DNA from 2 places in the Arthrobacter sp. MDT2-34-1 genome. Region 2 is predicted to be linked to the other one. Evidence: riboswitches for the same ligand, from Rfam matches in the RefSeq annotation. Region 2 holds a riboswitch; the other holds the start of a gene.
The links. Region 2 has a riboswitch for glycine ahead of gcvP (aminomethyl-transferring glycine dehydrogenase). Riboswitches for the same ligand answer to the same signal wherever they lie in the genome.
Positions count from the first base shown of each region.

Region 1 (14,777 bases), 380 kb from region 2:
ATTTCGGGGATGTTGGGAACGGCAATGATGGCCAGGCCCACGACGGTGACGAACATGATGCCGACCAGCGCTGCGGTGATTTTCTCGAAGGTGGCATATTTGCCGAACCAGATCATGACGAAGCCGGCCAGGCTGTTCAGGATGGCCCACGCCCACAGCGGGAGCACCGGGAACATGGCGGCCAGCGGCAGCGCTGCCGCGGAGGTGGCGGTGGCGCCGTAGACGAAGCCCCAGATGATGATGTACGGGCCGAAGTACCACGTGGTCCAGCGGCCGAGTGTCAGCCAGCCTTCGAAGATGGTCTTGCCGGTGGCCAGGGTGTAGCGTCCGGCGCCTTCGACCAGGACGATCTTCATGACGACACCGACGATGACGGCCCAGAAGAGCTGGTAACCGAATTGGGTGCCGGCCACCAGGGTGGCGACCATGTCCCCAGCCCCCACGCCGGTGGCCGCTACGACGAGCCCGGGGCCGACAATTTTCCATTTGGCGGGCTTGCCGCCGTCGTCGTCAATCCGGTCGGCGTGGTTCACCGCTCCGGTTGGCGCGTTGTACTCAGACATTTGGATTTCCTGTTCTTGGAAGAATTGGTGCAATCGACGTGAGGCTTGTTCCGTCAGGGCAGCCTCTGGTTCTTTCCCCTTTCTCGATCGGGCTCGCAGCGGGCAGGTGTCAGGACGCCTGGGGTTCCAGCCGCCGGCAGAAAAGAGCCATCAGGAGAACCAGGGCGGTGGGAACGGCGAGGGCCGTGAGGCCGGCAAAGGGTACGACGGCCGCACCGACGATGGCGCCGCCCAGCATGCTTCCAACGGCTGCCAGCTGGCGCGCCGAAACACGCCGTTTGCGCCAGGTTCGGCCCGCTCCGGCCTCGGCGAAGAATTGCGAGAGCGTGGAGGTGACGACCACGGTGTTGATCTCGGGGACCGCCAGAAGTCTCGCGGCGAGGCTCTGGCAACCCATGGCCACCCCGATGAGGGCGGTGATGACCAGTCCCAAAGATCCGCCCCCGTTCATGAAAGCGAGGGCGGTGCTCGCGGCCAGGAGCACCCCGGTGGTGAGGAACAGCATCCGTGGGGCCGGGGATCCCCGCTTTGTTGCCTCCAGCAGCCTGTTGCACAGGCCCGCCACCATGCATCCGACGCAGAACGCGAGGAGGGCGACCAGCGGGTGGATCAATTCGGCCCAGTCCCCGCTCAGTCCGATTCCCACCAGGATCAGGTTTCCGGTCATGTTGGCGCCGAAAATGCGGTCCAGTCCGAGGTAGGTCAGGGCATCAAGGAAGCCCGTGCCGAACGAGAGCACCGTCAAGAGGAGCGGATCGGGAAGCAGCCAGCCGCGCCGGGCACTCTTTGCCGGACGCCTTTCCGTCAGCGTCATCCGAGCGGTCCATAGCGTCCGGATCCGTCCGATCGGGGATCGCTGGCCGCCACCGGAGCGCCGGCGGAATCCACCGTGACCAGCTGCATGTGCCCCAGCCCGTCGGTGAAGTCCGGCTCCATGCGGGTCCTGCCGAGGCTCGCGGCCAACTGCTCCCGCGTCCCGGCATCCACGGACTGTTCAATGACGGCCACATCGGCACCCTGGTCGTCCTGCACGATCATCCAGCGCGGGCCCAGCAGCGCAGACGCCGGCGATTCGCCCGCCCACTGCCTCAGCAATACCTGGGCGTGGATCTGCGGCTGGGCCTTGCCGCCCATGGTCGACTGGATGTAGCGGATGCGCTCGTGCTCGTCGGTCACCATGACCGGCATCAGCGTGTGCGGCGGCATGGCTCCGCCCCGGAAGGCGTTCGGCTGCGAGTCGTTCAGCGAGAACATTGAGCCCCGGCACTGCAGGATGACGCCGGTAGCCGGATCCATCAGGTACGAGCCGAAGGCCGAATACAGGCTCTGGATCCAGGACACGCTCAATCCCGTGCTGTCCACGCACGAAATTCCGACCGTGTCTCCGTCGGCCCGGGCCGAGGCCAGTGCGGGGGTTCCCGACGACGGCAGGTCCTCCAGGCCGTAATTGCGGTAGAAGTACGGTTCGGAGTCTTCGCTGAGGATGTTGTCCCGCAGGTGGTTGCAGATCCGGGCATTGACCTGCATGGCCTCGACGACATCCGGCGAGGTCACCGCATGGCCCGTCGCCGCGGACAGGTTCTCCAGTAGCCGGATCAGTGCGAAGCCCTGGGTGGGCGGCGGGCTGGTGTACACGGTGTGGCTTTCGCCGCGATGGGACAGCGGCGCGGCCGTGACCGGGACGACCGATGCGAAGTCGTCGGCGCTGAATTCGGCGCGATGGCCCTGCATAAACGAGAGCAGTGACTCGCCCGTCGTGCCCCGGTAGAACTCCTGGAACCCCGCCGAACCCATGCGGCGCAGCGTTTCCGCCAGCGCCGGGTTCGACACGCGCTTGCCCGGCTCAAACGAGGAACCAAACAAGGCGGAGACGAGTTCGGCACTTATTCCTCCGGCAGCTGCTGCTTTGACCGCTGCCATCGTCACCGACCGGGACAGCTGATAGCCGCCGGCGAGTTCGGCCGCCCTTTCGAGCAGGGTCGAGGGATCCAGACGCCCGTACCGCTCGTGCAGGTGCTGCCAGCCGGCGGGGGCTCCGGGAACCGTGAGGGTCGCCGGTCCCCGGGCCGGCATCTTCTCGCCAAACCGATCCCTCATGTCCGCCAGGCGGCCGGCACCGGGGGCCCGGCCTACGGCAAGCACGCACTCAGGCTCTGCATCGGGTTCCTTCACCAGCGCCACCAGATCGCCGCCGATGGAACAGTTGTGCGGATAGACGACGGACAGGACGGCGGCCGCGGCGATGGCCGCGTCGACGGCGCTCCCGCCTTCCTGGAGAACGGCCCACCCGGCCTCCGTGGCCAAGTGGTGCGGTGTTGAGATTGCTGCTTGATTCATTGCGGGGGCTTCCTCTGCTAGTTCACAGAACCGGTAGGGTGGTTGGACCACTTTGGGTAGCATAGTGAGGTGAGTCACTAAACCACAAGGTGTGGTGCCGGGAAATACACTTTTAATTGCCGGGAACTTGTGCGGTCAGGGGGGAGACCCGCTAGCCGGTACCCATAGAGAGGACGAATATGCGGAGCCTGAGGCAGGAGCCTTTATTGGTATTCAGCGATCGCGTAGACGTCCTCGCCGAGGCAATTCGGACCCGGATTGAGGACGGTACCCTGAGCCCCGGAGCTAAACTTCCGAGCGAACGGGAAATTGCCGAGAATTACCGCTTGTCCAGAAATACGGTGCGGGAAGCCCTGCGTGAGCTCGAGGCCGTCGGCCTGCTGTACCGCCGCCCCGGCAGCGGCACCTACGTAGCCGACGAACCGCTTTTGGCCTTCGGCTCCTCGTCGCTGACCGGCAGTACCGGTGCCGGAGACCCGATGAATCACGTCATGGATCTCCGCCTTGTCATCGAACCGGGGATCGCCAAGCGGGCGGCCATCAGGGCACGGGGCCAGGTCTCCAAATTGCGGTCGATCCTCGATGCCGCCACCAAAGAGGCGGCCCGCCCCCAGCCTTCGAACGCGGAATTAAGAAAACTGGATTTGGATTTCCATGCGGAACTGGCCCGGCTCTCCCTGAACCCGCTGCTGACCGAATTGTTGGCGATGTCCAATGACCTGATGGCCCCCTCACGTGCCGACGAATTCCTGACGCTGGAGCGTGTCCGAAGCTCTGTGATGTGGCACGGCCGCATTTTTGAGGCTGTTTTGGCGCGCGACGGAGACGGGGCCTTCGATGCCATGGAGGAGCACCTGATCGACATCAAGGGCCACACCGAAAAGGGACAGTGAATACGGGGCAATACCGCCGCCCGCGAGGCTTAGCCGGACCGGCGCGCGGTTAGCACTCGACGACGTTGACGGCCAGGCCTCCCATCGCGGTTTCCTTGTACTTGGAGCTCATGTCCTTGCCGGTTTCACGCATGGTGATGATGACTTCGTCCAGCGAGACGCGGTGCGTCCCGTCGCCCCAGAGCGCCATCTTGGCCGCGTTCACGGCCTTGGCGGCGCCGATGGCGTTGCGTTCGATGCAGGGGATCTGCACCAGGCCGCCGATCGGGTCGCAGGTCAGTCCCAGATTGTGCTCCATGGCGATCTCGGCGGCATTTTCCACCTGCGCGGGACTGCCGCCCATCACCTCGGCCAGTCCCGCTGCGGCCATCGAGGACGCGGAACCCACCTCGCCCTGGCAGCCGACCTCGGCGCCGGAGATGGAGGCCTGCTCCTTGTAGAGGACCCCGACGGCGGCGGCAGCCAGCAGGAACTTGACGATGACGTCTTCCTTGTCCGCCTGCGTCGCCTTGTCCATGCCGGGCGCGTAGTGCGTGGCGTAGAACATGACCGCGGGGATGATGCCGGCCGCTCCGTTGGTCGGTGCGGTGACGACGCGGCCGCCCGAGGCGTTCTCCTCGTTTACGGCCAGGGCCACCAGGTTGACCCATTCCTGCCAGTATTTGTGGTCCCGGTCCTTGTCTTCCTTGCGCAGCCGCTCATGCCAGGCGGGGGCCCGGCGCCGGACGTTCAGCCCGCCGGGCAGGACACCTTCGCGCCTGATGGCGGAGTCCTTGCATTCCTCCATCACCTGCCAGATGTGGATCAGGCCTGCGCGGATGTCCGCCTCGGAGCGCGAGGCCTTCTCGTTGAGCATCATGATGTCGCTGATGCCCAGGCCGGTGTTGCGGCAGTGTTCGAGCAGTTCCGCCGCCGTCCGGAAGGGGTAGGGGAGCGTCGCCTGGGCGGCATCCGGCTCCCGGGCGGCGGCACCTTCCTCGCCGTCGCGGACCACGAAGCCGCCGCCCACGGAAAAGAACGTCGCCTCGTGAAGGACCGAGCCGGCGTCGTCGGTCACCTGGAATTTCATCCCGTTGGTGTGCCGGGGCAGCACGGTGAGCGGGTGCTGCACCATGTCCTCGACCCGGTAGGCCAGGACCCGCCCGGCCGAGCCTTCGACCCGCGCGCACATCTGCAGCTCGCCGGTCGAGGCCATCTCCGCCAGGCGGGATTCGACGTCGTCGGGCAGGATCTGCTCGGGCTGGAAACCTTCCAGCCCGAGCATCACCGCCGTGAACGTGCCGTGGCCGCGGCCGGTGGCCGCGAGGGACCCGTACAGGTCCACCCGCAGCCCGGCCACCCGGTCCAGCACGCCGCTTGACACCAGTTCCCCGGCAAAGACCGCGGCCGCCCGCATCGGACCGACGGTGTGCGAACTGGACGGACCGATGCCCACGGTAAAGAGGTCGAAGACGCCGACGGCCATGATGGCTCCTCAGCGCCCTTCGGTTGCGGAAACCGGTGCCAGGTCCGGGTAGAGCGGGTGCGCCTGGGCCAGTGCCTCCACCCGGGCCTTCAAACCGGACAGGTCCGCGGCCGGCCCGGCGATGAGGGCCTCGGCGATGATGTCCGCGACCTGGCGGAACGCCTCGTCGCCGAAGCCGCGGGTGGCCAGCGCCGGCGTGCCGATGCGCAGGCCGGAGGTGACCATGGGCGGCCGCGGGTCGAACGGCACCGCGTTGCGGTTCACCGTGATGTCGATGGCCGCCAGCAGGTCCTCGCCCTGCTGTCCGTCCAGCTCGGAATTGCGCAGGTCGACCAGGACCAGGTGCACGTCCGTGCCGCCGGTCAGCACCGTGATGCCCTTCTCCGCGACGTCGTGCTGCGACAGCCGCTCGGCCAGGATCCGTGCGCCCGCCAGCGTACGCTGCTGGCGGTCGGCGAATTCCTTGGAGGCGGCAACCTTGAACGCCACGGCCTTGCCCGCGATGACATGTTCGAGCGGCCCGCCCTGCTGGCCGGGGAACACCGCGGAATTGATCTTCTTGGCGATGTCCGCCTCGTTGGTCAGGATGATGCCGCCGCGCGGCCCCGCCAACGTCTTGTGCGTGGTGGACGTGACAACGTGGGCGTGCGGCACCGGGCTGGCGTGCAGGCCGGCGGCCACCAGGCCGGCGATGTGCGCCATGTCCACCATCAGGTACGCCCCGACGTCGTCGGCGATCCGGCGGAATTCCGCGAAGTCGAGCTCGCGCGGGTAGGCGGACCAGCCGGCGATGATCAGCTGCGGCCGGTGCTCGTGCGCCAGCCGCTCCACCTCGGCCATGTCGACCCGGTGGTCCTCCTCGGAGACGCCATAGGCGGCCACGCTGTAGAGCTTGCCGGAGAAGTTGATCTTCATGCCGTGGGTCAGGTGTCCGCCGTGGGCCAGGTTCAGTCCCAGGATGATGTCGCCGGGCTTGATCAGGGCGTGCATTACCGAGGCGTTGGCCTGCGCGCCGGAGTGCGGCTGGACGTTGGCGAAGCCGGCGCCGAACAGCTCCTTGACCCGGTCGATGGCCAGCTGCTCGATCACGTCGACGTGCTCGCAGCCGCCGTAGTACCGGCGCCCCGGGTAACCCTCGGCGTATTTGTTGGTCAGCACCGAGCCCTGGGCCTGCATGACGGCGACGGGGGTGTGGTTCTCGGAGGCGATCATTTCCAGCCCGGACTGTTGGCGGCGCAGCTCGTTGTCGATCTGGGCGGCAATTTCCGGATCGAGGACACCCAGGTCCGCGTTCAGGCTGGTGCTGGCGACCGCCGTCATTGCCGCGCTCACGCTACTTCACCACCGTTGGCGGAGGCGTACTCCTCGGCGGAGAGCAGCGGGCCCTCCTCCGACACCTGGACGGTGAACAGCCAGCCGGCACCGTAGGGGTCGTTGTTGATCACGGCGGGGTCGGCCACGGCGTCGCCGTTGACTTCGATGACCTCACCGGTCACCGGGGAGTAGAGGTCTGAAACGGATTTGGTGGACTCGATTTCACCGCAGGTCTCGCCGGCCGTCACGACGGTACCGACCTCGGGGAGATCCACGTACACGATGTCGCCCAGCGCCTCGGTTGCCACGGCAGAAACGCCGATTTTGGACGGGCCGGAACCGTCGGCGGCCACCCATTCGTGCTCCGCGGAGTATCGTAGTTCGGCGTTGACTTTGCTCACTGTGATGCCTTTCTTAAACACGCTTTTTGTTGAGGAGATGAGAGGAGGTCGCCTCGGCCCCTTTAGTGCACCCGTTGTGTTCGCCTTGACGCTTCGGGGCGGAAGCACGTGCGGACGGCGATCATGGCTTCGATGAAGCGGTCGCTGGTCGCCAGATCCCCGGACTCCTTGGCTCGAGGATCAGGGCGCGGGCACCGGGAACGACGGGGCGGGATTAAGGTGGGGCGAGGGCCGGCAACCAAGTCTTTGAGCGATGGCTGCGGAGGACGCGCCGCTGCAGGTAGGAAGTCATGAGGAACTCCAAGATTGGGCCGGCCCGAGGGCTCGGCTGGGATTTGGGTTCCTCCCCGCTCTGTATTTGACCTGAGAGATTCCGCGGAGTGTGTTCCGCTTGCACCGTCGGTGAGCCAGGCTGCTGCCTGACTGCTTTCCAGAGTTGCCTAGCCGCGGCGGTACATGGGCCTGAGAGATTCCTGGGGAGGATTTGCTCCTACGGCGCCTGCCCGAATGGTGTGCGGAGAGGACTCTCCCGCCACGGTTCAAAAGGCATTCAGTTGTGGGTGATTCGCCTCACACCCTACACACAGTGCCGGTGCGATCCCAAATTTCCGCCACCAGACGTCAGGCCCCGTCGCCGCTCCAGGGTTGCGCCGGCCGCCAATTCAAGGTCGCGTCCCGCCGGCCGTCGTTCTCCGGTCCCGCCGGTCCAGTTCAGGGCCACGTCCGCCTCCGCCGGTCCAGTTCAGGGCAGTGTCCGCCGCTGCGCGTGCGGCCGAACGCCGACGCCTACACAATGAATGGATTCATCAGTATGCTTTGCGTTGATGTCGTCGAGAGGAAGGCTGATGACCGAGGCGCCGGTACCGCCGGGCCGTTGACAAGAATCGACAGGTTGCGACAACGGGTTGGAACGAATGGCGCTTTGCGCCGGAAACGGAGATTTTGATGAGCAACGACATAGGACGCACGCCGCTATCGCCGGAGGAACTCGAATCCCAGTCCGGGACCGCGCTGCCGGACAAGGAAGTCGCGTCCATCCTGGATCTGAATGCCGATCTCGACCTGGCCATCGATGCGGCCGCGCCGATCGACCTGGCCGTCGCGGCTAACGCCAACGTGGCGGCCCCCATCGATGCCGCCGCCTCGGCGAACCTCCTCTCGTCCGGCTCCACGGCGCAGGCCCTGTCCGACCAGGGCGTCATCATCAATCAGGGCATCACGGCCGACGCGACCGCCGAGTCGACCCAGGACAGCACCATCGACCAGGGCAATGACACCGTAGAGGACGCCGGGGCAACGGCCGGTTCCGCTGCCGGGACGGGCGCCGCCGTCGGCGCTTCCGGCCTTGCCCAGGAGGGCGCCGCCGGGCAGGAGGAAACTGCTCCGGCGCTGCTGCCCGACGGTACCCTTCCCGATGGCACCCTGCCCGACGGCACGTTGCCGGACGGGACCCTGCCCGACACCGGATCCGTCACGGACGGCCTCGGGTCGACCCTCGACGGGAACCTGCTCAACGTCAACGTCGATCTGGCCGCGGACGCCGATATTGCCGCCCCGATCAACGGCGCCGTGGCAGCCAACGCCAACGTTGCCGCGCCGATCGACGCCGCGGTGGCGGCGAATATCGGCTCGATCGACAGCAACGCCGTCGCGGTGGCGCAGCAGGACGCCATCATCAACCAGCAGATTGACGGCAGCGCCGAGGCCAGCGCCGGCCAGCAGTCCGATCTCGAACAATAGCCCCTGAATGAGCATCAGTCCGAGCCGGCCGCCGGCCACGAGTGACCCGTTGCCCGGCGGCCGGTCGGCTGCCCCTTTGATTGACGTCCCGGCGCTGGCCGACGGGGTGCAGCTCCTCGGACCGGCGCGGGGATCCGGCTACCGGGAGCCGCCCGCGCTAGTCCGGCGCGCGGACGGCCAGACGCTCCAGCTCACCCCGCTCCTGTATGCCATTCTGGAGGGCGTCGACGGCTCCCGGAGCCTCGACCAGATTGCCGAGCACGCCGGCGAGAAGTCCGGCAGGCTGATCACTGCCGGAAACGTGCAGACCCTGATCGACAAACAACTGCTGCCGCTGGGCCTGCTGCGGCTCGCCGACGGCTCGCAGCCCGACGTCAAAAAGGCGAGCCCGCTCCTGGGCATGCGCTTCCGCTACACGGTCACGGATCCCGCGCTGACCCGGAAGCTGACGGCTCCGTTCGCTGTCCTGTTCCATCCGCTGATCGCCCTGCCCGTAACCCTGGCCTTCCTGGCGGCGTGCTGGTGGGTGCTCATGGTCAAGGGCCTCGGCTCGGCAACGCACCAGGCCTTCGCCAACCCGGGGTTGCTGCTCCTGGTCTTCGCCATCACCATCCTCTCGGCCGGCTTCCACGAGTTCGGCCATGCGGCCGGGGCGCGCCGCGGCGGCGCAACGCCGGGAGCCATGGGCGTGGGCCTGTACCTGATCTGGCCGGCCTTCTACACCGACGTCACCGACTCCTACCGCCTGGGACGCGGCGGCCGGCTCCGCACGGACCTGGGCGGCCTTTACTTCAACGCCATCGTCGTGGTGGGCACGATAGGCGCCTGGTGGCTCACCGGCTTCGACGCGCTGCTGCTGGTGGTGGTGACCCAGATCCTGCAGATGGTGCGCCAACTGCTGCCCCTGGTCCGCTTCGACGGCTACCACATCCTCGCCGACGCCACCGGGGTTCCCGACCTGTTCCAACGGATCAAGCCCACCCTGCTGGGGCTGCTGCCCTGGCGGTGGTCCGACCCCGAACCCAAGCTGCTCAAGCCCTGGGCCAGGGCCGTCGTGACCGCCTGGGTCCTGACCACGGTGCCGCTGCTCCTGTTTTGCCTGGCCATGATGGTGGTCTCGCTTCCCCGGGTCCTGGGGACGGCCTGGGCCAGCATCATGGACCAACACAGGCTGCTGGCCGATGCCGGTGCGGACGGCGATGTCGCCGGCATGGCCGTGCGTGTCCTGGCGATCACCGCCGTCGCGCTTCCCGTTCTCGGGATGGCCTACATCCTGCTGCGCCTGGCCCGCCAGCTTGGCACGGCGGCCTGGGCGAAAACCCGTGGCCGGCCGCTCCGGCGGGTGACCGCCATGGCCGCCGCCGCCGCCGTTCTTGCCGGCCTGGCCTGGGCCTGGTGGCCCGACGACGGCGCCTACCGCCCGGTGCAGCCCTACGAACGCGGAACCCTGTTCGATGCGGCGGCTTTCTTCGCCCCGATGTCACCGCCAGGGCTGGCAGAAGGCGGCGCAGGACAAACGGTGGCGGCATGGCCCTCCGGCACCGACCTGCCCACGGCGGAGGAACCGCAACTGGCGATGGTCCTCGTTCCCCGCGAGCTGCAGGCCGGGCATCAGGAGACCGCTACGGCGGACACCGCCGAGGCTTTACAGCACGACGGCGGTTCCGGCACCACCGTTACTGAGGCCGGCGCCGGCACACCGCCGGCCTGGGTCTTCCCGTTCGACCGGCCGCTGGCCCCCGAGGAGGATGGTAACCAGGCCCTTGCCGTGAACGTTGAGGACGGATCCGTGGTTTACGACGTCGCCTTCGCCCTGGTGTGGGCCGAAGGCGGGCCGGTAGACGCCACGAACGAGGCCTACGCCTTCGCTTCCTGCCGGGACTGCACCGCCGTCGCCGTCGGCTTCCAGGTTGTCCTGATCCTCGGCCAGGCCGACGTCGTCGTCCCCCAAAACCTTTCGGCGGCGGCCAACTACAACTGCGTCGAGTGCCTCACCTACGCCCTCGCCAGCCAGCTTGTCCTCACCCTCGACGGCCCGCTCAGCGACGCAGGCATGGAGAAATTGGCAACCCTGTGGGAAGAGATCGCGGCCTACGGCCGGTCGCTCGAAGACGTTCCCCTGGACCAAATCCAGGCCCGCCTGAACGACTACAAGATGCGCATCCTCGGCATCATCGAACAGGACGCCGCCATCAGTGACGGCAACGCCGACACAGGCACCGACGCGGCGTCCGAAACAGACGAGACCGCCGACACTGGCTCGTCTCCCGAGGCAACACCTCCGGCGGACACCGGCAGCGGATTGCCGCCCGCCCCGGCAGAGGCACCCGCCGGTGAACCCGAGCCCGGAACGGCGACAACATCCCCCGCACCCATGCCCACCGGTACGCCGCAGCCCGAACCCGCCCCCGTGCAGGAGCCTGCCCCCGCACCCACTCCCGCCGACGAGCCCGCTCCGGCGCCGAGCGGGTGACACCGGGCAGGTTGCCGCCATAACGTGGCGAGCGGCTACGGCCGGGGCCCCGCAGCGCTTGAGTACCGCCGGTGCCCCGCTCCGTCTGGGTAGCCCGGGGGCAGCAGGGTCACCGGGTGGCGTGGGCGGGTTCCTCCTCGAGGTCCTCCGGTGACCGAAGGTCCATCTCGAGCAGCGGCACCATCTTGGACTTGGTGATGAAGCGGTGGGCCAGCCATAGGGCGATGAAGACCGGCAGCCCGATGTAGGAGGAAAGCACCTCCATGCCCCGCCCGGCCAGCACGGCCTCGTAATTCTGTCCGGCGATCACCAGGACCAGCATGGCGAAGGCCAGCAGCGGGCCGACGGGGAACAGGGAGGCCTTGTACGGCAAGTCGCTGACCTTATTGCCCTGCGCCAGAAAGCCGCGCCTGAAGCGATAGTGGGAGATCGCGATTCCCGCCCACACGATGAAGCCGCACAGGCCGGACATGTTCAGCAGCCAGGAGTAGGCCGCGCCCTGACCGACGATCGCTGAGAGGAACCCGAAGAGTCCCACGGCCGCGGTGGCCAGGAGCGCCGGAATCGGCACGCCGCGCGCATTGGTACGTTGGAAGATTTTCGGGGCCTTGCCGTCATGGGCCATGGCATAAAGCATGCGCGTGGAGGCATACAGTCCGGAGTTGCCCGCCGAGAGGATGGCGGTCAGGATCACCGCGTTCATCAGAGCCGCCGCGAAGGCAATCCCGGCGCGCGAGAAGACGAGCGTGAACGGGGATACTGCGACATCGGCCTCGCCGGAGGCCAGCAGACTCGGATCGGTGAACGGGATGAGGCAGCCGATGATGAAGATGGCGCCAATGTAGAAGAGCATGATGCGCCAGAAGACCGTGCGGATGGCCTTGGGCACTTCGCGGCGCGGGTTCTTGGCTTCGCCCGCGGCGACGCCCACCAGCTCGGTGCCCTGGAAGGAGAACCCGGCGATCATGAAGACCGAGATGATCGAGACCCAACCGCCGTGGAAAACTTCATCGCGGTTTTCCCAGTTGCTCAGGCCTGGCGAATTATCCCCGAGGATGCCGAAGATCATCAGCACGCCGGCGATCAGGAAGAGCACGACTGCGGCGACCTTGATCAGGGAGAGCCAGAACTCCGACTCCCCGAAGGACTTGGCGGAGAGGGCGTTGAGCCCGGTCAAGACGAGCAGAAAGATCCCGGCCCACACCCAGCCCGGGACTCCCGGGAACCAGAAATCCATAATGATTCCGGCGGCGACCAGCTCGGCGGCCACCGTGATGGCCCAGTTGAACCAGTAGTTCCAGCCGATCGCGAACCCGAAGGACGGCGAGACAAAACGGGTGGCAAAGGTCTGGAAGGAGCCGGCGACCGGAATCTTGGCCGACATTTCGCCCAGCGACTGCATCAGCAGGAACACCATCAGTCCGACCAACGCATAGGCGGCCAAGGCTCCGCCGGGACCCGCTTGGGAAATCGTGCCGCCCGAGGCCACGAACAGCCCCGTGCCGATCGCACCGCCGATGGCGATCATTTGCAGGTGGCGGCTGCTCAGCCCGCGCTTGAGTTCGTTGTCGGCCCTGCCGGAGGTGCGGCCCGCCCCTGTCCCTGGAAAAGATCCGCGTCGTGTTTCTGCAGCTGGTGTGGGCGCCACAGCACTGTCGTCTGTATGCGTGGGGGAGCTGAGTCCCATTGTGCCTCCGGAAGGTAGCAGCGGTGGTTCAGCTTTCCGGGCGGGCCGCCGGAAAGGACGGTGATCAAGCTAACACGCGCAGAAAATGAGTCATTAAGCAGGGCGGATGTTGCTGACAAGAACTTCAAAATCTTACGAGTACCGGCGTCCCCGCACGAAAAGCAGCAGAGTTGCTAATCCGGTCGCGCTTTTGGGTAGATGTCTCTTGTTCATCTGGTAGGGGCCAGTGCTGGATGCCCAATGGCTGACATGCAGGTTCAGCGGTGTCCCTGGAAGGCCTGCCATGTCAGCTCGGCCAGGGCGGCCTGGCCGGCGGGGCCGGGGTGAAAGTAGTCCAGGGTGCTGATCTCGGTGGCGGAGAACTTGTAGGCGTACACGGCGCCCCGGTCCCAGTGGCAGTTCCCGTACCGTGCACACGTCTCCGCGAGGATCTCATTGAAGGCCCGCTCGCGGGCAACCACTTCCTGCCGCTGGTTCTCGGTGAGCTCGGCGCCAAGCACGGAGGGGCAGGTTCCATTGGCCGCCCAGACCCGTCTGGCCTCCTGATCGGTGCGCAAAACGGACCACAGGCGATGAAGGTCGGGAATGCTGCTGACGTAGATGCGGGCCCGCGGCAGCCCGCGTTGCAGCGAATCGAGGGCAGCCGCGACGTGCCTGGCGAAATCGGCGGTGGACGTCATCGCTGATGCCGACGAGGCGCACAGGTCGTTGGCTCCGATGAGCAGGGTGATGTAGTCCGCCTTCTGGGCCACGGCCATGGACGCCTGTCCAGGAAGATCTGCCGCCTTGGCGCCGCTTGCCGAGTCGTTGAAGTTGTTGTTGTTGATCTGGGGGTGCAGCGCCGCCAGCCGCTCGTAGTGGCTGCGGATGTCGTCGGACCGCCCGTCGCCGGTTGACCAGGACTTGGCCGGGTAGTTGCCGGGCCGGCAACAGGTGTTTGCGGCTTGGGTAATGGAATCTCCGAGTCCCGCAATGGCACTTGGATACGATCGCGGGGCGACGGATCCAGGCAGAGCAAGCAGCGCCAACAGCATCAGCGGCAGGATCAGGAACCGGACGGTGCTGCCCACGGAACCCCTTCCATGTCGAAGACTCTAACCACCGGCAGCGACTGTCGCCATAGAACCGGGACGGTAGATGAACATCCAGAGCGTGACCGAAGCTGAGCAGGCCGGCACCAAGCGGCAGATGGCGCGTGTCTTGGCACCGGGAGCGGCCTGTCCACGTAGGGTCGAGTCATGGATGGGCACCAAGCGACCGAACTGGAAGGGCAGACGACGATCAACGAGTTGCTTGACGAGCCGGTCGGCGTTGCACCGATCCAAATGACACTGCCGATCTATGTCCAGCTTGCGGCGGGAGAGTTCCGCCGCCTTTCCTGAATTCCTCACGCCGTCTGAGTGCTATCGACATCGGCTAGGTCCAGCGCGAAGCCGCCGGCCGGCGCCGCCAAGCACTGATCAAAAGCCAGATACTCCAGACGAGGCTCGCCGCGATGCCAACCAGGGTCGGCAGGGCGTTATTCGGCGAAAATCCTTCGGCACCAATGACCCAGCCCTGCACCAGGTAAGCCAAACCGGTCAGCCCCAGCAAGGAGCCCACGAACCTTGATACCCGGCCGCTCCAGATGATAGCGACGGCAAACAGCACAAACGAGAGCCCCAGCAACAGACTTTGGTAACTGCGGGCGCCCCATTCCAGCCAACGAATCCCTTCCGCGACATCGAAGCGGGCGGCCTTTTCCGCCTCCGGCGCGGCTGCCCAGGCATCCACTGCCTGCTTCAGGGCAACGCCGTCAACGGCTTGGAGGACCGCATAAAGCGGCAGCGCGGCTGCAGCGGCGACGCCGGCGAACCTGGACACCCAGGAAGTCGCGCCGCGGTGGAGGTCCAGGGCCGCGAACA
Region 1 is NZ_JBNHGO010000001.1:2,069,676-2,084,452, reverse strand. It holds gene AC5RVV_RS09785 (Nramp family divalent metal transporter) at 1-563, opposite strand, end outside; gene AC5RVV_RS09780 (YoaK family protein) at 673-1,377, opposite strand; gene AC5RVV_RS09775 (gamma-glutamyltransferase) at 1,374-2,900, opposite strand; gene AC5RVV_RS09770 (FadR/GntR family transcriptional regulator) at 3,080-3,793, shown strand; gene AC5RVV_RS09765 (L-serine ammonia-lyase) at 3,843-5,258, opposite strand; gene glyA (serine hydroxymethyltransferase) at 5,268-6,578, opposite strand; gene gcvH (glycine cleavage system protein GcvH) at 6,587-6,973, opposite strand; glycine riboswitch at 7,414-7,515, opposite strand; gene AC5RVV_RS09750 (peptidoglycan-binding protein) at 7,919-8,713, shown strand; gene AC5RVV_RS09745 (hypothetical protein) at 8,790-11,186, shown strand; gene AC5RVV_RS09740 (amino acid permease) at 11,296-12,873, opposite strand; gene AC5RVV_RS09735 (SGNH/GDSL hydrolase family protein) at 13,131-13,943, opposite strand; gene AC5RVV_RS09730 (hypothetical protein) at 14,112-14,255, shown strand; gene AC5RVV_RS09725 (hypothetical protein) at 14,290-14,777, opposite strand, start outside.
Region 1: linked by a shared signal. The riboswitch ahead of gcvH (glycine cleavage system protein GcvH) and the one ahead of gcvP (aminomethyl-transferring glycine dehydrogenase) in region 2 are both predicted to bind glycine.

Region 2 (14,777 bases):
CTCCATCGCAATTTCGGCCGCGTTTTCCACCTGGGCCGGGGTTCCGCCGAGGATTTCGGCCAGTCCCGCGGCAGCCATCGACGAGGCTGAGCCGACTTCGCCCTGGCAGCCGACCTCGGCGCCGGAGATGGAAGCCTGCTCCTTGTAGAGAACCCCGATGGCACCGGCGGTCAACAGGAACTTCACGACCACCTGCTCCTTGTCCTCGCGGGTGGCCTGTTCCATGCCGGGTGCGTAGTGCGTGGCGTAGAACAGCACGGCGGGGATGATGCCGGCGGCCCCGTTGGTGGGCGCGGTGACCACCCGCCCGCCCGAGGCGTTCTCCTCGTTCACCGCCAGCGCCACCAGGTTGACCCATTCCTGCCAGTACTTGTGGTCCCGGTCCGGGTCTTCCTTGCGCAGCCGCTCATGCCAGGCGGGGGCCCGACGGCGGACGTTGAGTCCGCCGGGCAGCTCGCCCTCGCGGCGGATGGCCGAGTCCTTGCACTCCTCCATCACGTTGTAAATGTGCACGAGTCCGGCCTCGATCTCTTCCCGCGGGCGGGAGGCCTCCTCGTTGAGCATCATGATGTCGCTGATGGCCAGGCCGGTGCTGCTGCAGTGCTCCAGCAGCCCCGCCGCCGTGCGGAACGGATAGGGCAGCTGCTGTTTGGAGGACTCCAGCTCATTCCGGGCGGCTTCCTCCTCGCCGCCGCGGACAATGAAGCCGCCGCCCACGGAGAAGAAGGTGGCTTCGTGCAGGATCCGTGCCTCGCCGTCGTCGTTCGATTCCAGCACCTGGAACCTCATGCCGTTGGTGTGCCGGGGCAGCACGGTCAGCGGGTGCAGCACCATGTCCTGCACCCCGTAGTCCAACGGCCGGGCGGCGGCGCCGGGCAGTTCCGCCCCCAGCCGCAGCCGACCGGAGGCGGCGATGTCCGCCAGCCGCTCCTCCACCTGGTCGGGCAGGATGTGCTCCGGTTCGAAGCCCTCCAGCCCCAGCAGCACGGCGGTGAACGTCCCGTGCCCGCGACCGGTGGCGGCGAGGGAGCCGTACAGGTCCACGCGCAGCCCGTTAACCCTGTCGAGCAGGCCGGCGTCGGCCACCTCCCGCACGAACGCGGAGGCGGCCCGCATCGGGCCGACCGTGTGCGAGCTGGAGGGACCGATGCCTACGGAGAAAAGGTCGAAAACGCCTACGGCCATGTCATCCCTTTCCTGTCTGTGTGGAGAGGTGCGGCGCCGCCGTCCCCGCGGCCGCGGGGACGGCGGCACCCTTGTAGCGGGTGAGGACTACTTCTCCCGCCGGTAGAACGGCAGCTCTACAACCTCGAACGGTTCGGGCTTGCCGCGCAGGTCAACGTCCACCCTGGTCCCGGGCTCGGCATGCTCGGCGTCCACGTAGGCCAGCGCCACCGGGTAGCCGAGGGTGGGGCTGGGCTGGCCGGAGGTGACCTCGCCGATGGTCCGGCCGTCTTTCAGCACCGGGTAGTGGGAGCGGCCGGCCCGCCGGCCAAGCCCCTTGAGCCCCACGAGCTTGCGGGCCGAGCCCTTCTCCTTCTGCGCCTCGAGGGCGCCGCGGCCCACGAAGTCGCCGTCCTTCTTCAGCGCCACCACGCCGCCCAGGCCGGCGTCGAACGGGCTGGTCTCGAGGCTGAGCTCGTTGCCGTACAGCGGCATGCCCGCCTCCAGCCGGAGCGAGTCGCGGCAGGCCAGCCCGGCCGGCAGCAGGTCGGCGCCCCGCCCGGCTTCCAGCAGGGCGTTCCAGAGCGCGGCAGCGTTGGCGTTCGGGACGTAGATCTCGAAGCCGTCCTCGCCGGTGTACCCGGTCCGGGCCAGCAGCAGCTTCAGCGGCGCCCCGGACACCGTGAAGTCCACCTCGTCGGCGGCGTAGTACTTCATGTCCCGCACCGTGCCATGCTGGTTGGCGGGCACCAGCTGGAGCAGGATTTCCACGGACTTCGGTCCCTGCACTGCCACCAGCGAGGTCTCGGCCGTGGCGTCCTCCACCGTGGCGTCGAAACCTTCGACCCGTGCGGCGAGTTCCGCGGCGACCGTCGGGGCGTTGCCGGCATTGGGCACCACCAGGTAACGGTCCCCGTGCTGGTCGGCGGGACGCCGGTAGATGATCAGGTCATCGATGATGCCGCCGTCGGCGTTGCAGATCAGCGAATACTTGGCCCGGCCCTCGGTGACGGCGGAGAGCTTGCCGACGAGCGCGTAGTCCAGGAACTTCCCGGCCTCCGGGCCGGTGACCCAGACTTCGCCCATGTGGGAGAGGTCGAACAGGCCGGCGCTGCTGCGCACGGCGCGGTGCTCGGCCAATTCGCTGCTGTACTTCAGCGGCATCATCCAGCCGCCGAAGTCGGTGAAGGAGGCACCCAGCCGCTCGTGTTCCTCGTAGAGCGCGGTGTGCCGGGGCATGGTGGTGGTCTCGGTAGTCATGCGGTGCTGACCTCTCTAGTTCTCGAAGGCTTCGGGCGGCGGGCAGCTGCAGATCAGGTTGCGGTCGCCGCCGGCGCCGTCGATCCGTCCGACCGGGGCGAAGTATTTGTCCACTTGCAGGCCCGGTACCGGGAAGGCGGCCTGCTCCCGGGTGTACGGCCGGTCCCAGTCGGAGCTGACCACGGCGGCGGCGGTGTGCGGGGCCAGGCGCAGCGGGCTGGCGTCGAGCGGGAAGTCGCCGGCGATCACCTGGTCGATTTCGCCCTTGATCGCGATCATCGCGTCGATAAACCGCTCAATCTCCCCCAGGTCCTCGGACTCGGTCGGCTCCACCATCAGGGTGCCGGCCACGGGGAAGGACAGGGTGGGCGCGTGGAAGCCGTAGTCGATCAGGCGCTTGGCCACGTCCTCGGCGGTCACCCCCGACTTGGCGGTGAGTTCGCGCAGGTCCAGGATGCACTCGTGCGCGACCAGCCCGTCGTTGCCGGTGTAGAGCACCGGGAAGTGCTCGTTCAGCCGGGCGGCGACGTAGTTCGCGGCCAGCAGGGCGCTCTTCGTTGCCTCGGTCAGGCCCTCGGCCCCCATCATGGCCACGTAGGCCCAGGAGATCGGCAGCACGCCGGCCGAGCCGTACTCGCTGGCCGAGACGGGCACGCCCTTGCCTTCGTGTTCGGCCAGCGCGGCGTTGCCCGGCAGGAACGGCACCAGGTGTTCGGCCACCGCTACCGGCCCGACGCCGGGGCCGCCGCCTCCGTGCGGGATGCAGAAGGTCTTGTGCAGGTTCAGGTGGGAGACGTCGCCGCCGAACTTGCCCGGCTGCGCGAGTCCTACCAGCGCGTTGAGGTTGGCCCCGTCGATGTACACCTGCCCGCCGGCGGCATGGACCGCCTCGCAGACGTCGCGCACGTCGGCGTCGTACACGCCGTGCGTTGACGGATAGGTGATCATGATGGCCGAAAGCGAGTCGGCGTTCTGGTCGATCTTCGCGCGCAGGTCGGCGTGGTCGATGGTGCCGTCCGGTGCCGTGGCGACCACGACAACCTTCATGCCGGCCAGCACGGCCGAGGCGGCGTTGGTGCCGTGCGCGGAGGCGGGGATCAGGCAGACGTCGCGCTGGTCGTCGCCGTTGGCCAAGTGGTAGCGGCGGATGGCGAGCAGGCCGGCGTATTCGCCCTGCGAACCGGCGTTGGGCTGGATGGAGACGCCGGCGTAGCCGGTGATCGCCGCGAGGCGTTCCTCCAGATCGGTGATCAGCTCGCGCCAGCCGGCGGTCTGGCTGGCCGGGGCGAACGGGTGGATGGACGCGAATTCCGGCCAGGTCATCGCCTCCATTTCCGCCGTCGCGTTCAGCTTCATGGTGCACGAGCCCAGCGGGATCATGGTCCGGTCCAGGGCCAGGTCTCGGTCAGACAGCCGGCGCAGGTAGCGCAGCATCTGGGTCTCGGAGCGATGGCTGTGGAACACCGGATGGTCCAGGTAGGAGGAGCTGCGCAGCAGCTCCTCCGGCAGCTCGAAGCCGGCGTTCCCGGCCGTTTCGGCGGTCTTGCCGGCGGCGTCCTCCACGCCGAAGGCCTCCGCGACCAGGGCGAGGTGCTCCGCCGTCGTCGTTTCATCGGCGGAAATGCCGACGTGGTCGGCGTCGATGCGGCGCAGGTTCACGCCCTTGGCCTCGGCGGCGGCGGCGATCTCGGCGGCCTTGCCCGGAGCCTTCACCGTGAGGGTGTCGAAGAACCGGTCTGCCGCCAGCGCGTACCCGGCGCCGGTGAGCACGCCTGCCAGCGTGCGGGCGGCCTCATTGGCGTGCAGCGCGATCGCCTTCAGGCCCTCGGGGCCGTGGTAGACGGCGTACATGCTGGCAACGACGGCCAGCAGTGCCTGCGCGGTGCAGATGTTGGAGGTGGCCTTCTCGCGGCGGATGTGCTGCTCGCGGGTCTGCAGCGCCAGGCGGTAGGCGGGGCGGCCGGCGTCGTCCTTCGAGACGCCCACCAGGCGGCCGGGCAAGGAACGCTCCAGCCCCTTGCGGACGGCCATGTAGGCCGCGTGCGGGCCGCCGAAGAAGAGCGGAACGCCAAAACGCTGTGTGTTGCCGACGGCGATGTCCGCGCCCTGCTCGCCCGGCGGCGTGATCAGGGTCAGCGCCAGCAGGTCGGCGGCCACGGTGACCAAGGCGCCGCGCTCCTTGGCCTGCGCGATGACCGGAGCCTGGTCAAACACCCGGCCGGAGGCTCCCGGCTGCTGCAGCACGATGCCCGAGATGTCGCCGTCCGGCAGGCCGGCGGAGAGGTCGGCAACCTCTACGTCGAAGTCCAGCGCCTCGGCCCGGCCCTTGACGACGGCGATGGTCTGCGGCAGCAGGTCCGCGTCCAGCACGGTCTTGCCGGCGGACTTGGACTTGTTGGACCGGCGCATCAACAGCACGGCTTCGGCCACTGCGGTGGCTTCGTCCAGCAGGGAGGCGTTGGCGATCGGCAGCGCGGTGAGGTCCTGGACCATGGTCTGGAAGTTCAGCAACGCCTCCAGCCGGCCCTGCGAAATCTCCGGCTGGTACGGGGTGTAGGCGGTGTACCAGGCCGGGTCTTCCACCACATTGCGGCGGATCACCGGCGGCGTGATGGTGTCGTAGTAGCCCTGGCCGATCATCTGCACGGCCGTCACGTTCTTCGCGGCGAGGGCGCGCAGGTCCCCCAGGACCTGGGACTCGCTGCGTGCGGCGGGCAGCGCCAGCGGTTCCTGCTGGCGGATGTCGGCGGGCACCGCCGCGTCCACCAGCTCGTCGATGCTGCCGTAGCCCAACTGCTTGAGCATGGTTTCCGCGTCGTTCCGGCGCGGGCCGATGTGTCGGTCGGTGAAGGAGGCGCTGCCGGGCCGGGTAGCGCTGGTGGACTTAGCCGTCATGTGAGGAACTCCAGTTATCCCCGGCTGGGCTGACCATGCCGGTAGTGAAGGGTTCCTCCCCACTCTGTGACTGAACCTGAGAGATTCCGCAGGCTGTGGCCCAAGGGGCCGCCTCCTGCTTGCACCGTCGGTGAGCCGGTCCTGAACGGTCCGGCTGCTTTCCAGAGTTGCCTCTTCGCGGCGGTACAGGTGCCTGAGAGATTCCTGGGGAGGTATTGCTCCTACGGCGCCTGCTGACTGGTACCCAGCAGGACTCTCCCGCCGCATGTCGAAGGCTGTATGCAGTTGTACTGACTCCTTGAATGGTAGTCCAGCGGCTGGCGCGCAACAAGGCGGCGACGCCCGACGGCGCGGCTTGCGGCCGCCGCGGGGGCGCCGGAACCCGCGTGGCCCGCCGCTAGGCTTCGGTGCGCGAGAGCATGCCCTTCACGTAGGCGGCCTGTCCGACGTGCTCCAGGCAGTCGTCCAGGACGCTGACCAGCCGCACCCCCAGGCTGACGTGCGGGTCCCACCGGGTGTCCACGATCCGGTCCAGATCATCCTCGCTCAGTCCGGCCAGATACTCGAGGGTGCCGGCATGGACGTCGTCGTAGTAGCCGCGCAGCAGGTCGGCCGATTCGACCCGAACGACCGCCACCTGCTGCGACGTGTGGCCGTAGCCATGGTCCTTCCGAGGCAGCGGCAGGTCGAACCGCTCCGCCCAGCCGGTCAGCCAGTACTGGTCCGTGCCGGCGACATCGGCAATATGGTCGTCCTGAATGCGCGTCAGATGCCAGATGAGCCAGGCGATCGAGTTGCTGTCACCGCCGGGCCGGTCGGCCAGTTGTCCGGCGTCCAGCCCGTCCAGCACGGAGTGGACGCGCTCCTGGATCCTGCCGTAGGCATCTGCGAGCAGGTCGTTGAACTTCATGGCGCCTCCCGCGGGTCGACTGTGGCGCCAGCTTACCGGGCGGGGCCGCGGCGAGGAATGCGTGCCTGCCTGCAGGCGCGGGGACGGTCACGCAGCCGCGCATCCGTCGCCCGGACCGCCTGCCACCGCGGTCAACTGTAATCGGCCGTGATGGTTCGCTCCCGGCCATTGAGCCGCATTGTCCCGCCGTAGGGCACGATCCATTGCGGACGGGTATGGCCGAACGGGACTCCGATGCAGACGACGGCGTGGTCGTTGTAGCGGTTCATCTCGGCGAGGACTGCATCGCGTTGCGCGGCGCGGAGCCGGTCACGCTCCTCCGCTGGCGCGACGGTACCGTGACTGCTCACCGGCGGCCGGGCGACGATCACTCCTTCCACCGCCGAGAGGACGCCCCGTTCCCCCAATGCCCGGACCCATCTCTTGACCCACGCTGCCGGAGGCAACTCCTCACTGGTTTCAAGGATCAGGATCGACCCCTCGAGGGCTCCCAGGGGCGGCAGCCGACCGGCCATGGCCAGCTGATCGATGACTTCCAGGCACCCGCCCCAGGTGCGGCCGGTCGCTTCCCGCTCGGGCCCCGCCCACGTCCACGGCTGCGTGGGTTCCCGTTCACCGAAGTCGACAAGGGCTTGTGGCGTCAGCCAGTCCGGCCCGAAGTCCTCGGACTCGCCTGGGTCAACAATCTCCAGCTCACCGCCCGTCAAGAGCGCCGCCTTCAGCGACGCGAGGTGCTGGTCGTCAATGTGCGGCCCGGCTCCGAGGTGCACCTGGGTCGAGCCCCCGTAGTAGCCTGCTATCCCGACCGACCACAGCCAGTTCAAGAGGTTCGTGTTGTCGCTGTAGCCCATGAAGATCTTGGGGTTCGCGGCGGCGAGACCGGCGTCCAGATGGGGAATGAGGGCTACCTGGTCGTCGCCGCCGATGGTCGCGAGGATGGCCCGGATGGTTGGGTCGGACAAAGCGGCGTGCAGATCAGCGGCGCGTTCCGCGGCGGAAGCGCCAAGCTTCCGGGTCGTCGGGTATTCCACAGGGACCAGTCCCGTTTCGGCGCTGAGTCGACGCATCGCCTGCTCGTGGACATCCGGCGCGAACCCGGGGGCAGCAAAGGAAGGGGAGAGAATCGCGACCCGGTCACCGGGCTCAAGCTTGGGCGGGGACACAAGGGCATGGCTCGGCATTCCCCCATCCAACCACGGGCTGTGCCTCAGCGGCCGCTATCCATCCCGGGCCGAATCCTCCAGATAGCGGGGCCGGCCCACGATGACCAGGCCCACCGCCAGGATGAGCAAGGCACCGCCCAGCAGGCCGAAGGAAGCACCCCAGCCGCCGCTGGCCTCGCGCAGCAGCCCGAACATCAGCGGGCCGGCGCAGGCGACCGTGTAGCCGATGCCTTGCGCGAACCCGGAGAGCAGCCCCGCGCCGGCCGTGGTGCGGGTCCTGAGGTTCACCAGCAGCAGGCCCAGCGCAAAGGTGCCCTGGCCGAGCCCCGCCAGGGTGATCCACAACCAGGTGCCGAACGAGGGTGACAGCAGCAGCCCGGCGTATCCGGCCGTGTAAAAGCCGATGAACAGCAGGCCCAAGCCCAGGGGACTGCGCAGCCGCCCCGCGATCAGCGGCACCAACAGACTGGTGGGCAGGCCCAGGATGGCGTAGTAGGCCAGCATGGTGCCCGCCGTCGGGGGCAGCATCCCGCTGTCCACCAGCAACGGCGGCAACCACGTGAACATGGCAAACGTGTTCGACAAGGTCCCGGCGAACACCAGGGCCAGGCCCCAGGCGACCGACGAGCGCCAGACGCGGACCGACGTCGTCCCGACGGAACCGGCCTCAGCTCCCGCTGCGGGCTCCGAGGCTTCCGCAACGGGCGGCCCGTCGGCTCCTGCGGGGCCGGCCGCAGGCCCGGGGACGGTTACCGCCCCGGGGACGGCAGCGCCGGGGCCGACTCCCGTACCGGGACTCACGGCAGGCCCGGAACCGGCCAGCTGCCGGGCGCTGCCCTCATCCGGCGGGAGGATGTCCAAGCCGCCGGGCCGGTAGGGCTGCAGCACCAGGCGCGCGGTGCGGCGGCGCCAATGTTCCGTCCACGCAGTCATCAGCCACGGCACGAGGGCGGCCGCGCTCACGGCCGCCCACACTCCGATCGAGAACCGCCAGCCGGCAGCCTGCTCAAGCGGCACGGCAAGCAGCGGGCTGAGCGCCGTACTGGCCGCCAGCAAGGTCACGTAAAGCGCGGTGATGAGGCCGATCCGGTCCGGGAAATAGCGCTTCACCAGCGGCGGCAGCAAAATGTTGCCGATCCCGTAGCCAACCATGGTGAGGCCGGACAGGACCAGGAACGCCGGCACGTCGGAGGCCAGCGCTCGGCCCAGTTGGCCGACGGCGGCCATGCCCAGTGCCACGAGCAGCAGTGCTTCCATGCCGATCCGGCGCATCAGCAACGGAACTGCGAACCCGGCAGCGGCGAAGGCGGCGGTCGGCAGCATGCCCAGCACACCGGCGGAGGCCGTGCCGAACGGCAGATCCGCGGCAATATCCGCCAGCACCGGCGACACGCCGGAGACGGCCAGCCGCAGGCTGAGCGCCAGCAGCAGGACGCCGACGAGCACGGTCAGCCGGCCGGCAAGCGGGGCAGGCCGCCGCGGGGCGGGGCTGGCACCCTGAGGCGGTGGGGAATCCGGGCTCGGTGGGGCGTCGGCGGTCAGTTGTGCGGGCGAGGGCAAGCGTGGTCCATGGGTCGAAAGGCCGGGCGGGCGGCCGGAATCAAAACCGGCCGGGAATCACTTTATCCCGTCGCGGCCCGGCTGCCCGGCAGGCGGGCTAGGAACCCTCCTGGCCCAGCCCTTCGGCGAGGATCCAGAATGTTTGGCGCAGCCGCTCCACCGCCGCCTCATGCTGGCCCCGCTGGAGGTACTGCACGGTCTCGCGCCAGCCGTCGGCCCAGAGAGGATAGGCGAGGGCGTGTTGGAACAGGTGCAACCGGGCCAGCGAACGGTCGAGGACGTGCATGTTTACGGCCCTCAGTTCCTGGTGATCCGCGGCCCCCAGGATGACGGTTACCAGGCTGCCGGCGGCGCGGTAGGCGCCCAGGATGTCCTCCCGGTCGGTCGCCGCCCGAAGGTCGTCCGCCATCGTGGCCATGGTGTCGATCTCCTGAGGCGACAGCCGCGGGGCTGCCCGCTCGAACAGCGCTACCAACACCACGCCCATCACATCCAGGAGTTGGATGGCCTGCTGGGGACCGGGATTGGCGATCCGGTGTTCGTGCCCGGTGGCCTCGATCAGGCCTTCTTGCGTGAGATCGCCGACGGCGTCGCGCACCAAGGCTTCCTCCGCACCGATGCGGCCGGCGAGCCCCGCAACGGTCACCCTGGAGCCCGGCTCCAAACCGCCCGCCAGGATGTCCTCCCGCAGCCTGCGGACCGCTTCGTCGCGGCCCGCTCCCCCGGGACCGCTGCCCCTCATCATGACCCCCCTGCCGCGTATGACCGACGTCACATACGAGTAATGTACGCGAAAAGGTAGATCGGGGTCACTGGTGCTGGCTACTCTGATGGGACCTGCGGCACAGCGTCGTGCGGCAGGTTCTAAACGTGCAGTCAGGACGTGCGCAGAATGAACGCCACCTATACCGCCACCGCAACCGCCAACAGCAAGAACCACCAAGACTGGGGGCGGGCGATGGCGGCCGCGTTGGTCGATCTGGTCCAGCAAAGCGAAAGCGGCCCTTCCGGGCCCCGGGAGCTCTACGGCGACGAGCTGCGCTTGGTGATCGAAGAGACGACGGACGGGGTCCTGATCCACCTGTCCTGGACACCCGGCGGGCGGGACGCCTCCGGCACCGTCGCCTGAATCCATCCGGCCGGTGTCCGGCCGGCCGAAGATTGTTCCCGCGCAGCCGATGCTGCCAAGATGATTCCATGGTCTACCGCCAGCCGTACCTGCACGATCTCACGGGAGTATTTGCGGCACCCGTCCAAGCCTGGAGCGAGCCCCACGGGCAGATCCGGGGTACCGGGGCCCAAGGGGTCTACTGCGGGGACGACCGGGTGCTGGCCCGGTGCCTGCTGGCGGTGAACGGGCAGGAACCGGAGTGGATCTCCACCCAGTCGCGCTCGGCCGGGCGCGCCGACTTCTTCTCCTTCATCCGGACCGCCGAGGACGGGGCCGATCCGCTGGTCACCCTGAACCGCTCGCGGGCGGCAGAAGGCGGCCGACTGGCCGAGGCGCTGACGTTCACGTCGGCCCTCGAGGACGAGTTGGAACTCCAGGTCCGCGTCGACCTGGTGGCCGATGCCATTCCTCTGGAGCAGGTGCGCGCCGGGGCCGCGGGCGAGGCCGGCTCGGTGGCCCCCGGCGGCGCCATCTGGAGCTGGCGGGACAAGACACGCGCCGCGCTGACGGCCGAAGGCGCCCGGGTCAGCTTCGACGGCAGCTTGGTCCGGCTGGAGTGGACGGAACTGCTCAAGCCGGGCGCCGTCGTCGTCCTGTCCTGGAGCCTGGAGCTTGACGACGCCGAGGCTCCCCTGACCGGCGCGGCCGCGCCCCCGCTGCGCACGCCGTCGCTGGCCGGGGATCCCCGGCTGCAACGACTGATGAGCCGCTCCATGACCGACCTTAACAGCCTGCGGATGGCCGGGCGCCAAACCCCCGGCGACGTCTTCCTGGCCGCGGGGGCCCCATGGTTCCTGACGCTGTACGGCCGGGAGGCGCTGGTCGCCGCCAGGCTGCTGCTGCCGGTCGACGCCGCGGTAGCGGAAGGGACGCTGCGGGCAGTGGCAGCCTGGCAGGGCACGGCCGAGTCGGCGGAATCGGGCGAACAGCCCGGCCTGATGGTCCAGGAGGTGCGGCAGCGCCGCCTGTCGATGCCCGCGGACGCCGTGGTCCGGCAACTGCCCCCGGTCCTGTACGGGTCGCCCGACGCCACGCTGCTGTGGATCGTGCTGCTGCACGACGCCTGGCACTCGGGGATGCCGGAGGATGCCGTCCGGGACCTGCTGCCCCATTTGGAGGCCGCGCTGGACTGGCTGCGCATCGACGGCGACCCCGACGGCGACGGCTTCCTGGAGACGCCGGTTCCCGCCCTGCAGGGTCCGGGACACCAGGGGTCCGGCGACACGCGGGCCGCCTACCACTATCTGGACGGTAGGCCGGCCACCGGAACGGTCGCCTCGGCCGAACTCCAAGCCTACGCCTATGAGGCGGCCCGTGCCGCGGCCGTGCTGCTCGACTACTTCGGCGACATGAACGCCGGCGCCGAGTGGCGCGACTACGCGTCGCGGCTGGCGGAGAACTTCCGCAGCCGGTTCTGGTGCGCCGACGACGCCGGACCGTACCCGGCGATGGCACTCGACGAACGGAAGCAGCGGGTGGACGGCGTCGGGTCCGGCATGGGACACCTGCTGGGCACGGGGCTGCTGAACCCCGAGGAGACCCGGACGGTGGCCGCGCGGCTGATGGACCGGACCTTGTTCTCCGGCTACGGCGTCCGCACCCTGTCGACGGCGAACCCCGGGTTCTGGCCCACGCGCCGCCGCTCGGGGGCGGTCTGGACGCAGGAGACCGCGTGGATTGTGATGGGGCTGCTGCGCACCGGCTTCCAGGAACAGGCCGCACAGCTGGCGGCAGGACTGCTCGACGCGGCCGAGGGATTCGGCTACCGGTTGCCGGAACTCTTCAGCGGGCAGGCCGCGGTCGAGGTCCGGCCGGCGCTGCCGTATCCGTCCGCCTGCCGGCCGCACGCCGGGGCAGCCGCCGCCGCGGTGCCCGTGGCGCTGGCACTGGGCGGATTCAGCGCCTCGGCCGTCTAGCCGCCCGGCTGCCCGCTGGCCCCCTCGCCCGCTGGCCGGACCTTAGCCGCGCGGCACGTCGGGGCCGGTGGGCCAGCGCAGCAGCGCCGCTATGCTCTTGCCTCCCGGCAGGGCTCCTTCGGGGACCATGGTCACCCGCGCGTCGGTCAGCGCCGCTGCCCGGACCAGCGCCGCCGGGGCAGGCACCTTGGCCAGCAGGTCGCCATTGACGGCTTGCTCCCCCGCCGTAGCGATCCACGGTTCGGCCGTCAGGGCATGCACGTTGTGATCGGCGAGGGCGTCGTCGTTCATGAGCAGCGTGCCGACCTGCGCCTGCTGCAGAGCCCGGACGCACTCGCCCAGGCCCGCCGTCCACTCCGGATGGGCCTGCCCGGTTTGGTTGGCCAGGCGGTCGAGGATGGCTTTGCGCTGTTCCGTCCACACATGGGCCACCCGGGCGGCTATTTCGGCACGGAGCGCGTCCTTGTCCGCGCCGCCTGTGCGGGTGTGCGACTCGATGGTGACTTCGATCGCCCGGCTGGCTTCGGAAAGCTGGTCGACCACCAGTTCCCGGGCCCGTATATCGCCGGCCACAATCAGCAGCCGCGCCTTGCTGGCCTGCACCACGCGGTCGATCTCGGCGGCGATTTCATCGGCATTCTTGCGCCAGATTTCCTCGGTGCGGTGCTGATAGCGGCCCTGGGACCAGCCGCCGCCGGGAACCTTGGTCAGGTTCTCCCGCTCGCCCTCCACCGTCCTCGTTTCCACCACGCCGTTCCGGCGAGCGTACTGCAGGTGGACCTCGCCGCCGTCCCGGCCCACTTCGGCCACCACGTACGGGAAATCGTCGCCGCGGGCCTTTAACAGGGGCACCAGGTCCGGAATCGGGCCGGTGTGAACCACCTCCGGGCCGGACATTTCGCCCGGGAGCAGCTCGTTGATTTCGGCCTCACCGCCGCGCACCAGGACGAAGCGGGAGACCGGAGACGGAACGCCGGTGGCCGGCGAAACGGCGTCGATCACGGCCTCGATGTCCGCTTTCGCGGCGCCCTGCTTCCCGAGCGATTCCCGCAGCCTGTCCGGCAGCACATCGCCTGCCCGCAGGGAGTCCACGGTCCCCGTGCTGGCGTCCACGTAGACCGTGATCCAGGGTCCCGGCTTCTTGTACAGCTCGGCGTACCTCTTGTTGGCTGCGTGGGTCGTGTTGACCTGCTCGGTCATGGTGATCACCTTCCCTGCTATTGGAACTGCGGGTTTTCTTGATCAGTAGACTCACGGTAGCACCGGACGTTTTGCCCTTGAAGGGGGGCCGGTCCTGTCCCGACCGGCCCGGCGAATCAGTGCGCCGGGCCGGTCAGCCGACGTTTGTCCGACCGGCCCGGGCGGCCCGGGCGGCCTTAGCTCCGCTGGTATTCCGCGTGCTGGCGGTGGGCCTCGGCCACTTGTTCGCGGATGATGTCCACGTCCTTGGCCTTGTTGCGGTACTTCGGATCCATTTGCACGATCTGGCGCTCTTCTTCCACCAGCAGCCGGTAAATGCGTTCACGTTCTGCCGGGTCAGCGGTGTAGGAGAGATCCATGTAGTTGACCGCGTGCCGGCGTGCGTTGTTGATGGCGTTCTGTGCCTTGCCGGCCTTGCTCAGCAGCGAGGCGACGACGGTGACCACCAGGATGCCGATGATGACGGTGAGCGAAAGTCCGGTGGTGATCTCGACCACGGGAACCGGGTTGCCGTCATTGACGAAGGGCAGGTTGTTCTCGTGCAGTGCGTGCAGGATCAGCTTCACGCCGATGAAGGCCAGGATTGCTGCGAGGCCGTAGGACAGGTAGATCAGCCGGTCCAGCAGGCCGTCGATCAGGAAGTACAGCTGGCGCAGGCCCATCAGCGAGAATGCGGTGGCGGTGAAGACGATGAAGACGTTTTGCGTCAGGCCGAAGATCGCGGGAATGGAGTCGAGGGCGAACAGGATGTCCGTGCCGCCGATGGCCACCATGACCAGCAGCATCGGCGTCATCGCCTTTTTGCCGTCCTTGACGGTGAACAGCTTGTCGCCGTCGTAGTAATCCGTGGTGTGGAAGAAGCGCTTGGCCAGCCGGATGATGAAGTTGTCCGCCTCGCCGCCGTCGTGTCCGGGCTTGAGCAGGTTGCCCGCCGTGATGATCAGGATCAGGCCGAAGGCGTAGAACACCCAGGCGAACGTGTTGATCAGCGCCGCGCCCAGGAAGATGAACCCGGTGCGGGCGATCAGCGAGAACACAATGCCGAACAGCAACACTTTCTGCTGGTCTTCGCGCGGCACCTTGAAACTGGCGATGATGATGAGGAAGACAAACAGGTTGTCCACCGACAGCGCCTTCTCGGTGATGTAGCCCGCGAAGTACTCGGAGCCCATGTCCACGCCGCCGTAAATCAGCACCAGGATCCCGAAGACGATGGCGATGCCCACGTACAAGGCGGACCAGATGGCCGCTTCCTTCAGCGAGGGCACGTGCGCCTTGCGGATGTGGAAGAAATAGTCGAAGGCGAGCAACGCGAGGATCACGGCGATCGTGATGCCCCAAATCAGGGGAGAAACGCTCATGGGTTTCCTTCCGTAAGCGGGTAGCGGTGAGCCCGCAAGTCTCTCCTCCGGCACGGCCGGCCACTGCAACCGGCCGGGCGTCGGCGCCCTACGTGTTGACGGCTGCAGCGCATCTGGATACTCCCTTACGCAACTGCCAGTCTAACGACGACGACGCTGCACGGCTAACCGGCCGCG
Region 2 is NZ_JBNHGO010000001.1:1,691,064-1,705,840, forward strand. It holds gene AC5RVV_RS07865 (L-serine ammonia-lyase) at 1-1,185, opposite strand, end outside; gene gcvT (glycine cleavage system aminomethyltransferase GcvT) at 1,273-2,424, opposite strand; gene gcvP (aminomethyl-transferring glycine dehydrogenase) at 2,440-5,319, opposite strand; glycine riboswitch at 5,491-5,590, opposite strand; gene AC5RVV_RS07880 (mycothiol transferase) at 5,717-6,229, opposite strand; gene AC5RVV_RS07885 (S66 family peptidase) at 6,361-7,410, opposite strand; gene AC5RVV_RS07890 (MFS transporter) at 7,447-8,952, opposite strand; gene AC5RVV_RS07895 (GntR family transcriptional regulator) at 9,050-9,694, opposite strand; gene AC5RVV_RS07900 (hypothetical protein) at 9,845-10,081, shown strand; gene AC5RVV_RS07905 (glycogen debranching N-terminal domain-containing protein) at 10,150-12,039, shown strand; gene AC5RVV_RS07910 (baeRF2 domain-containing protein) at 12,082-13,239, opposite strand; gene AC5RVV_RS07915 (TerC family protein) at 13,416-14,600, opposite strand.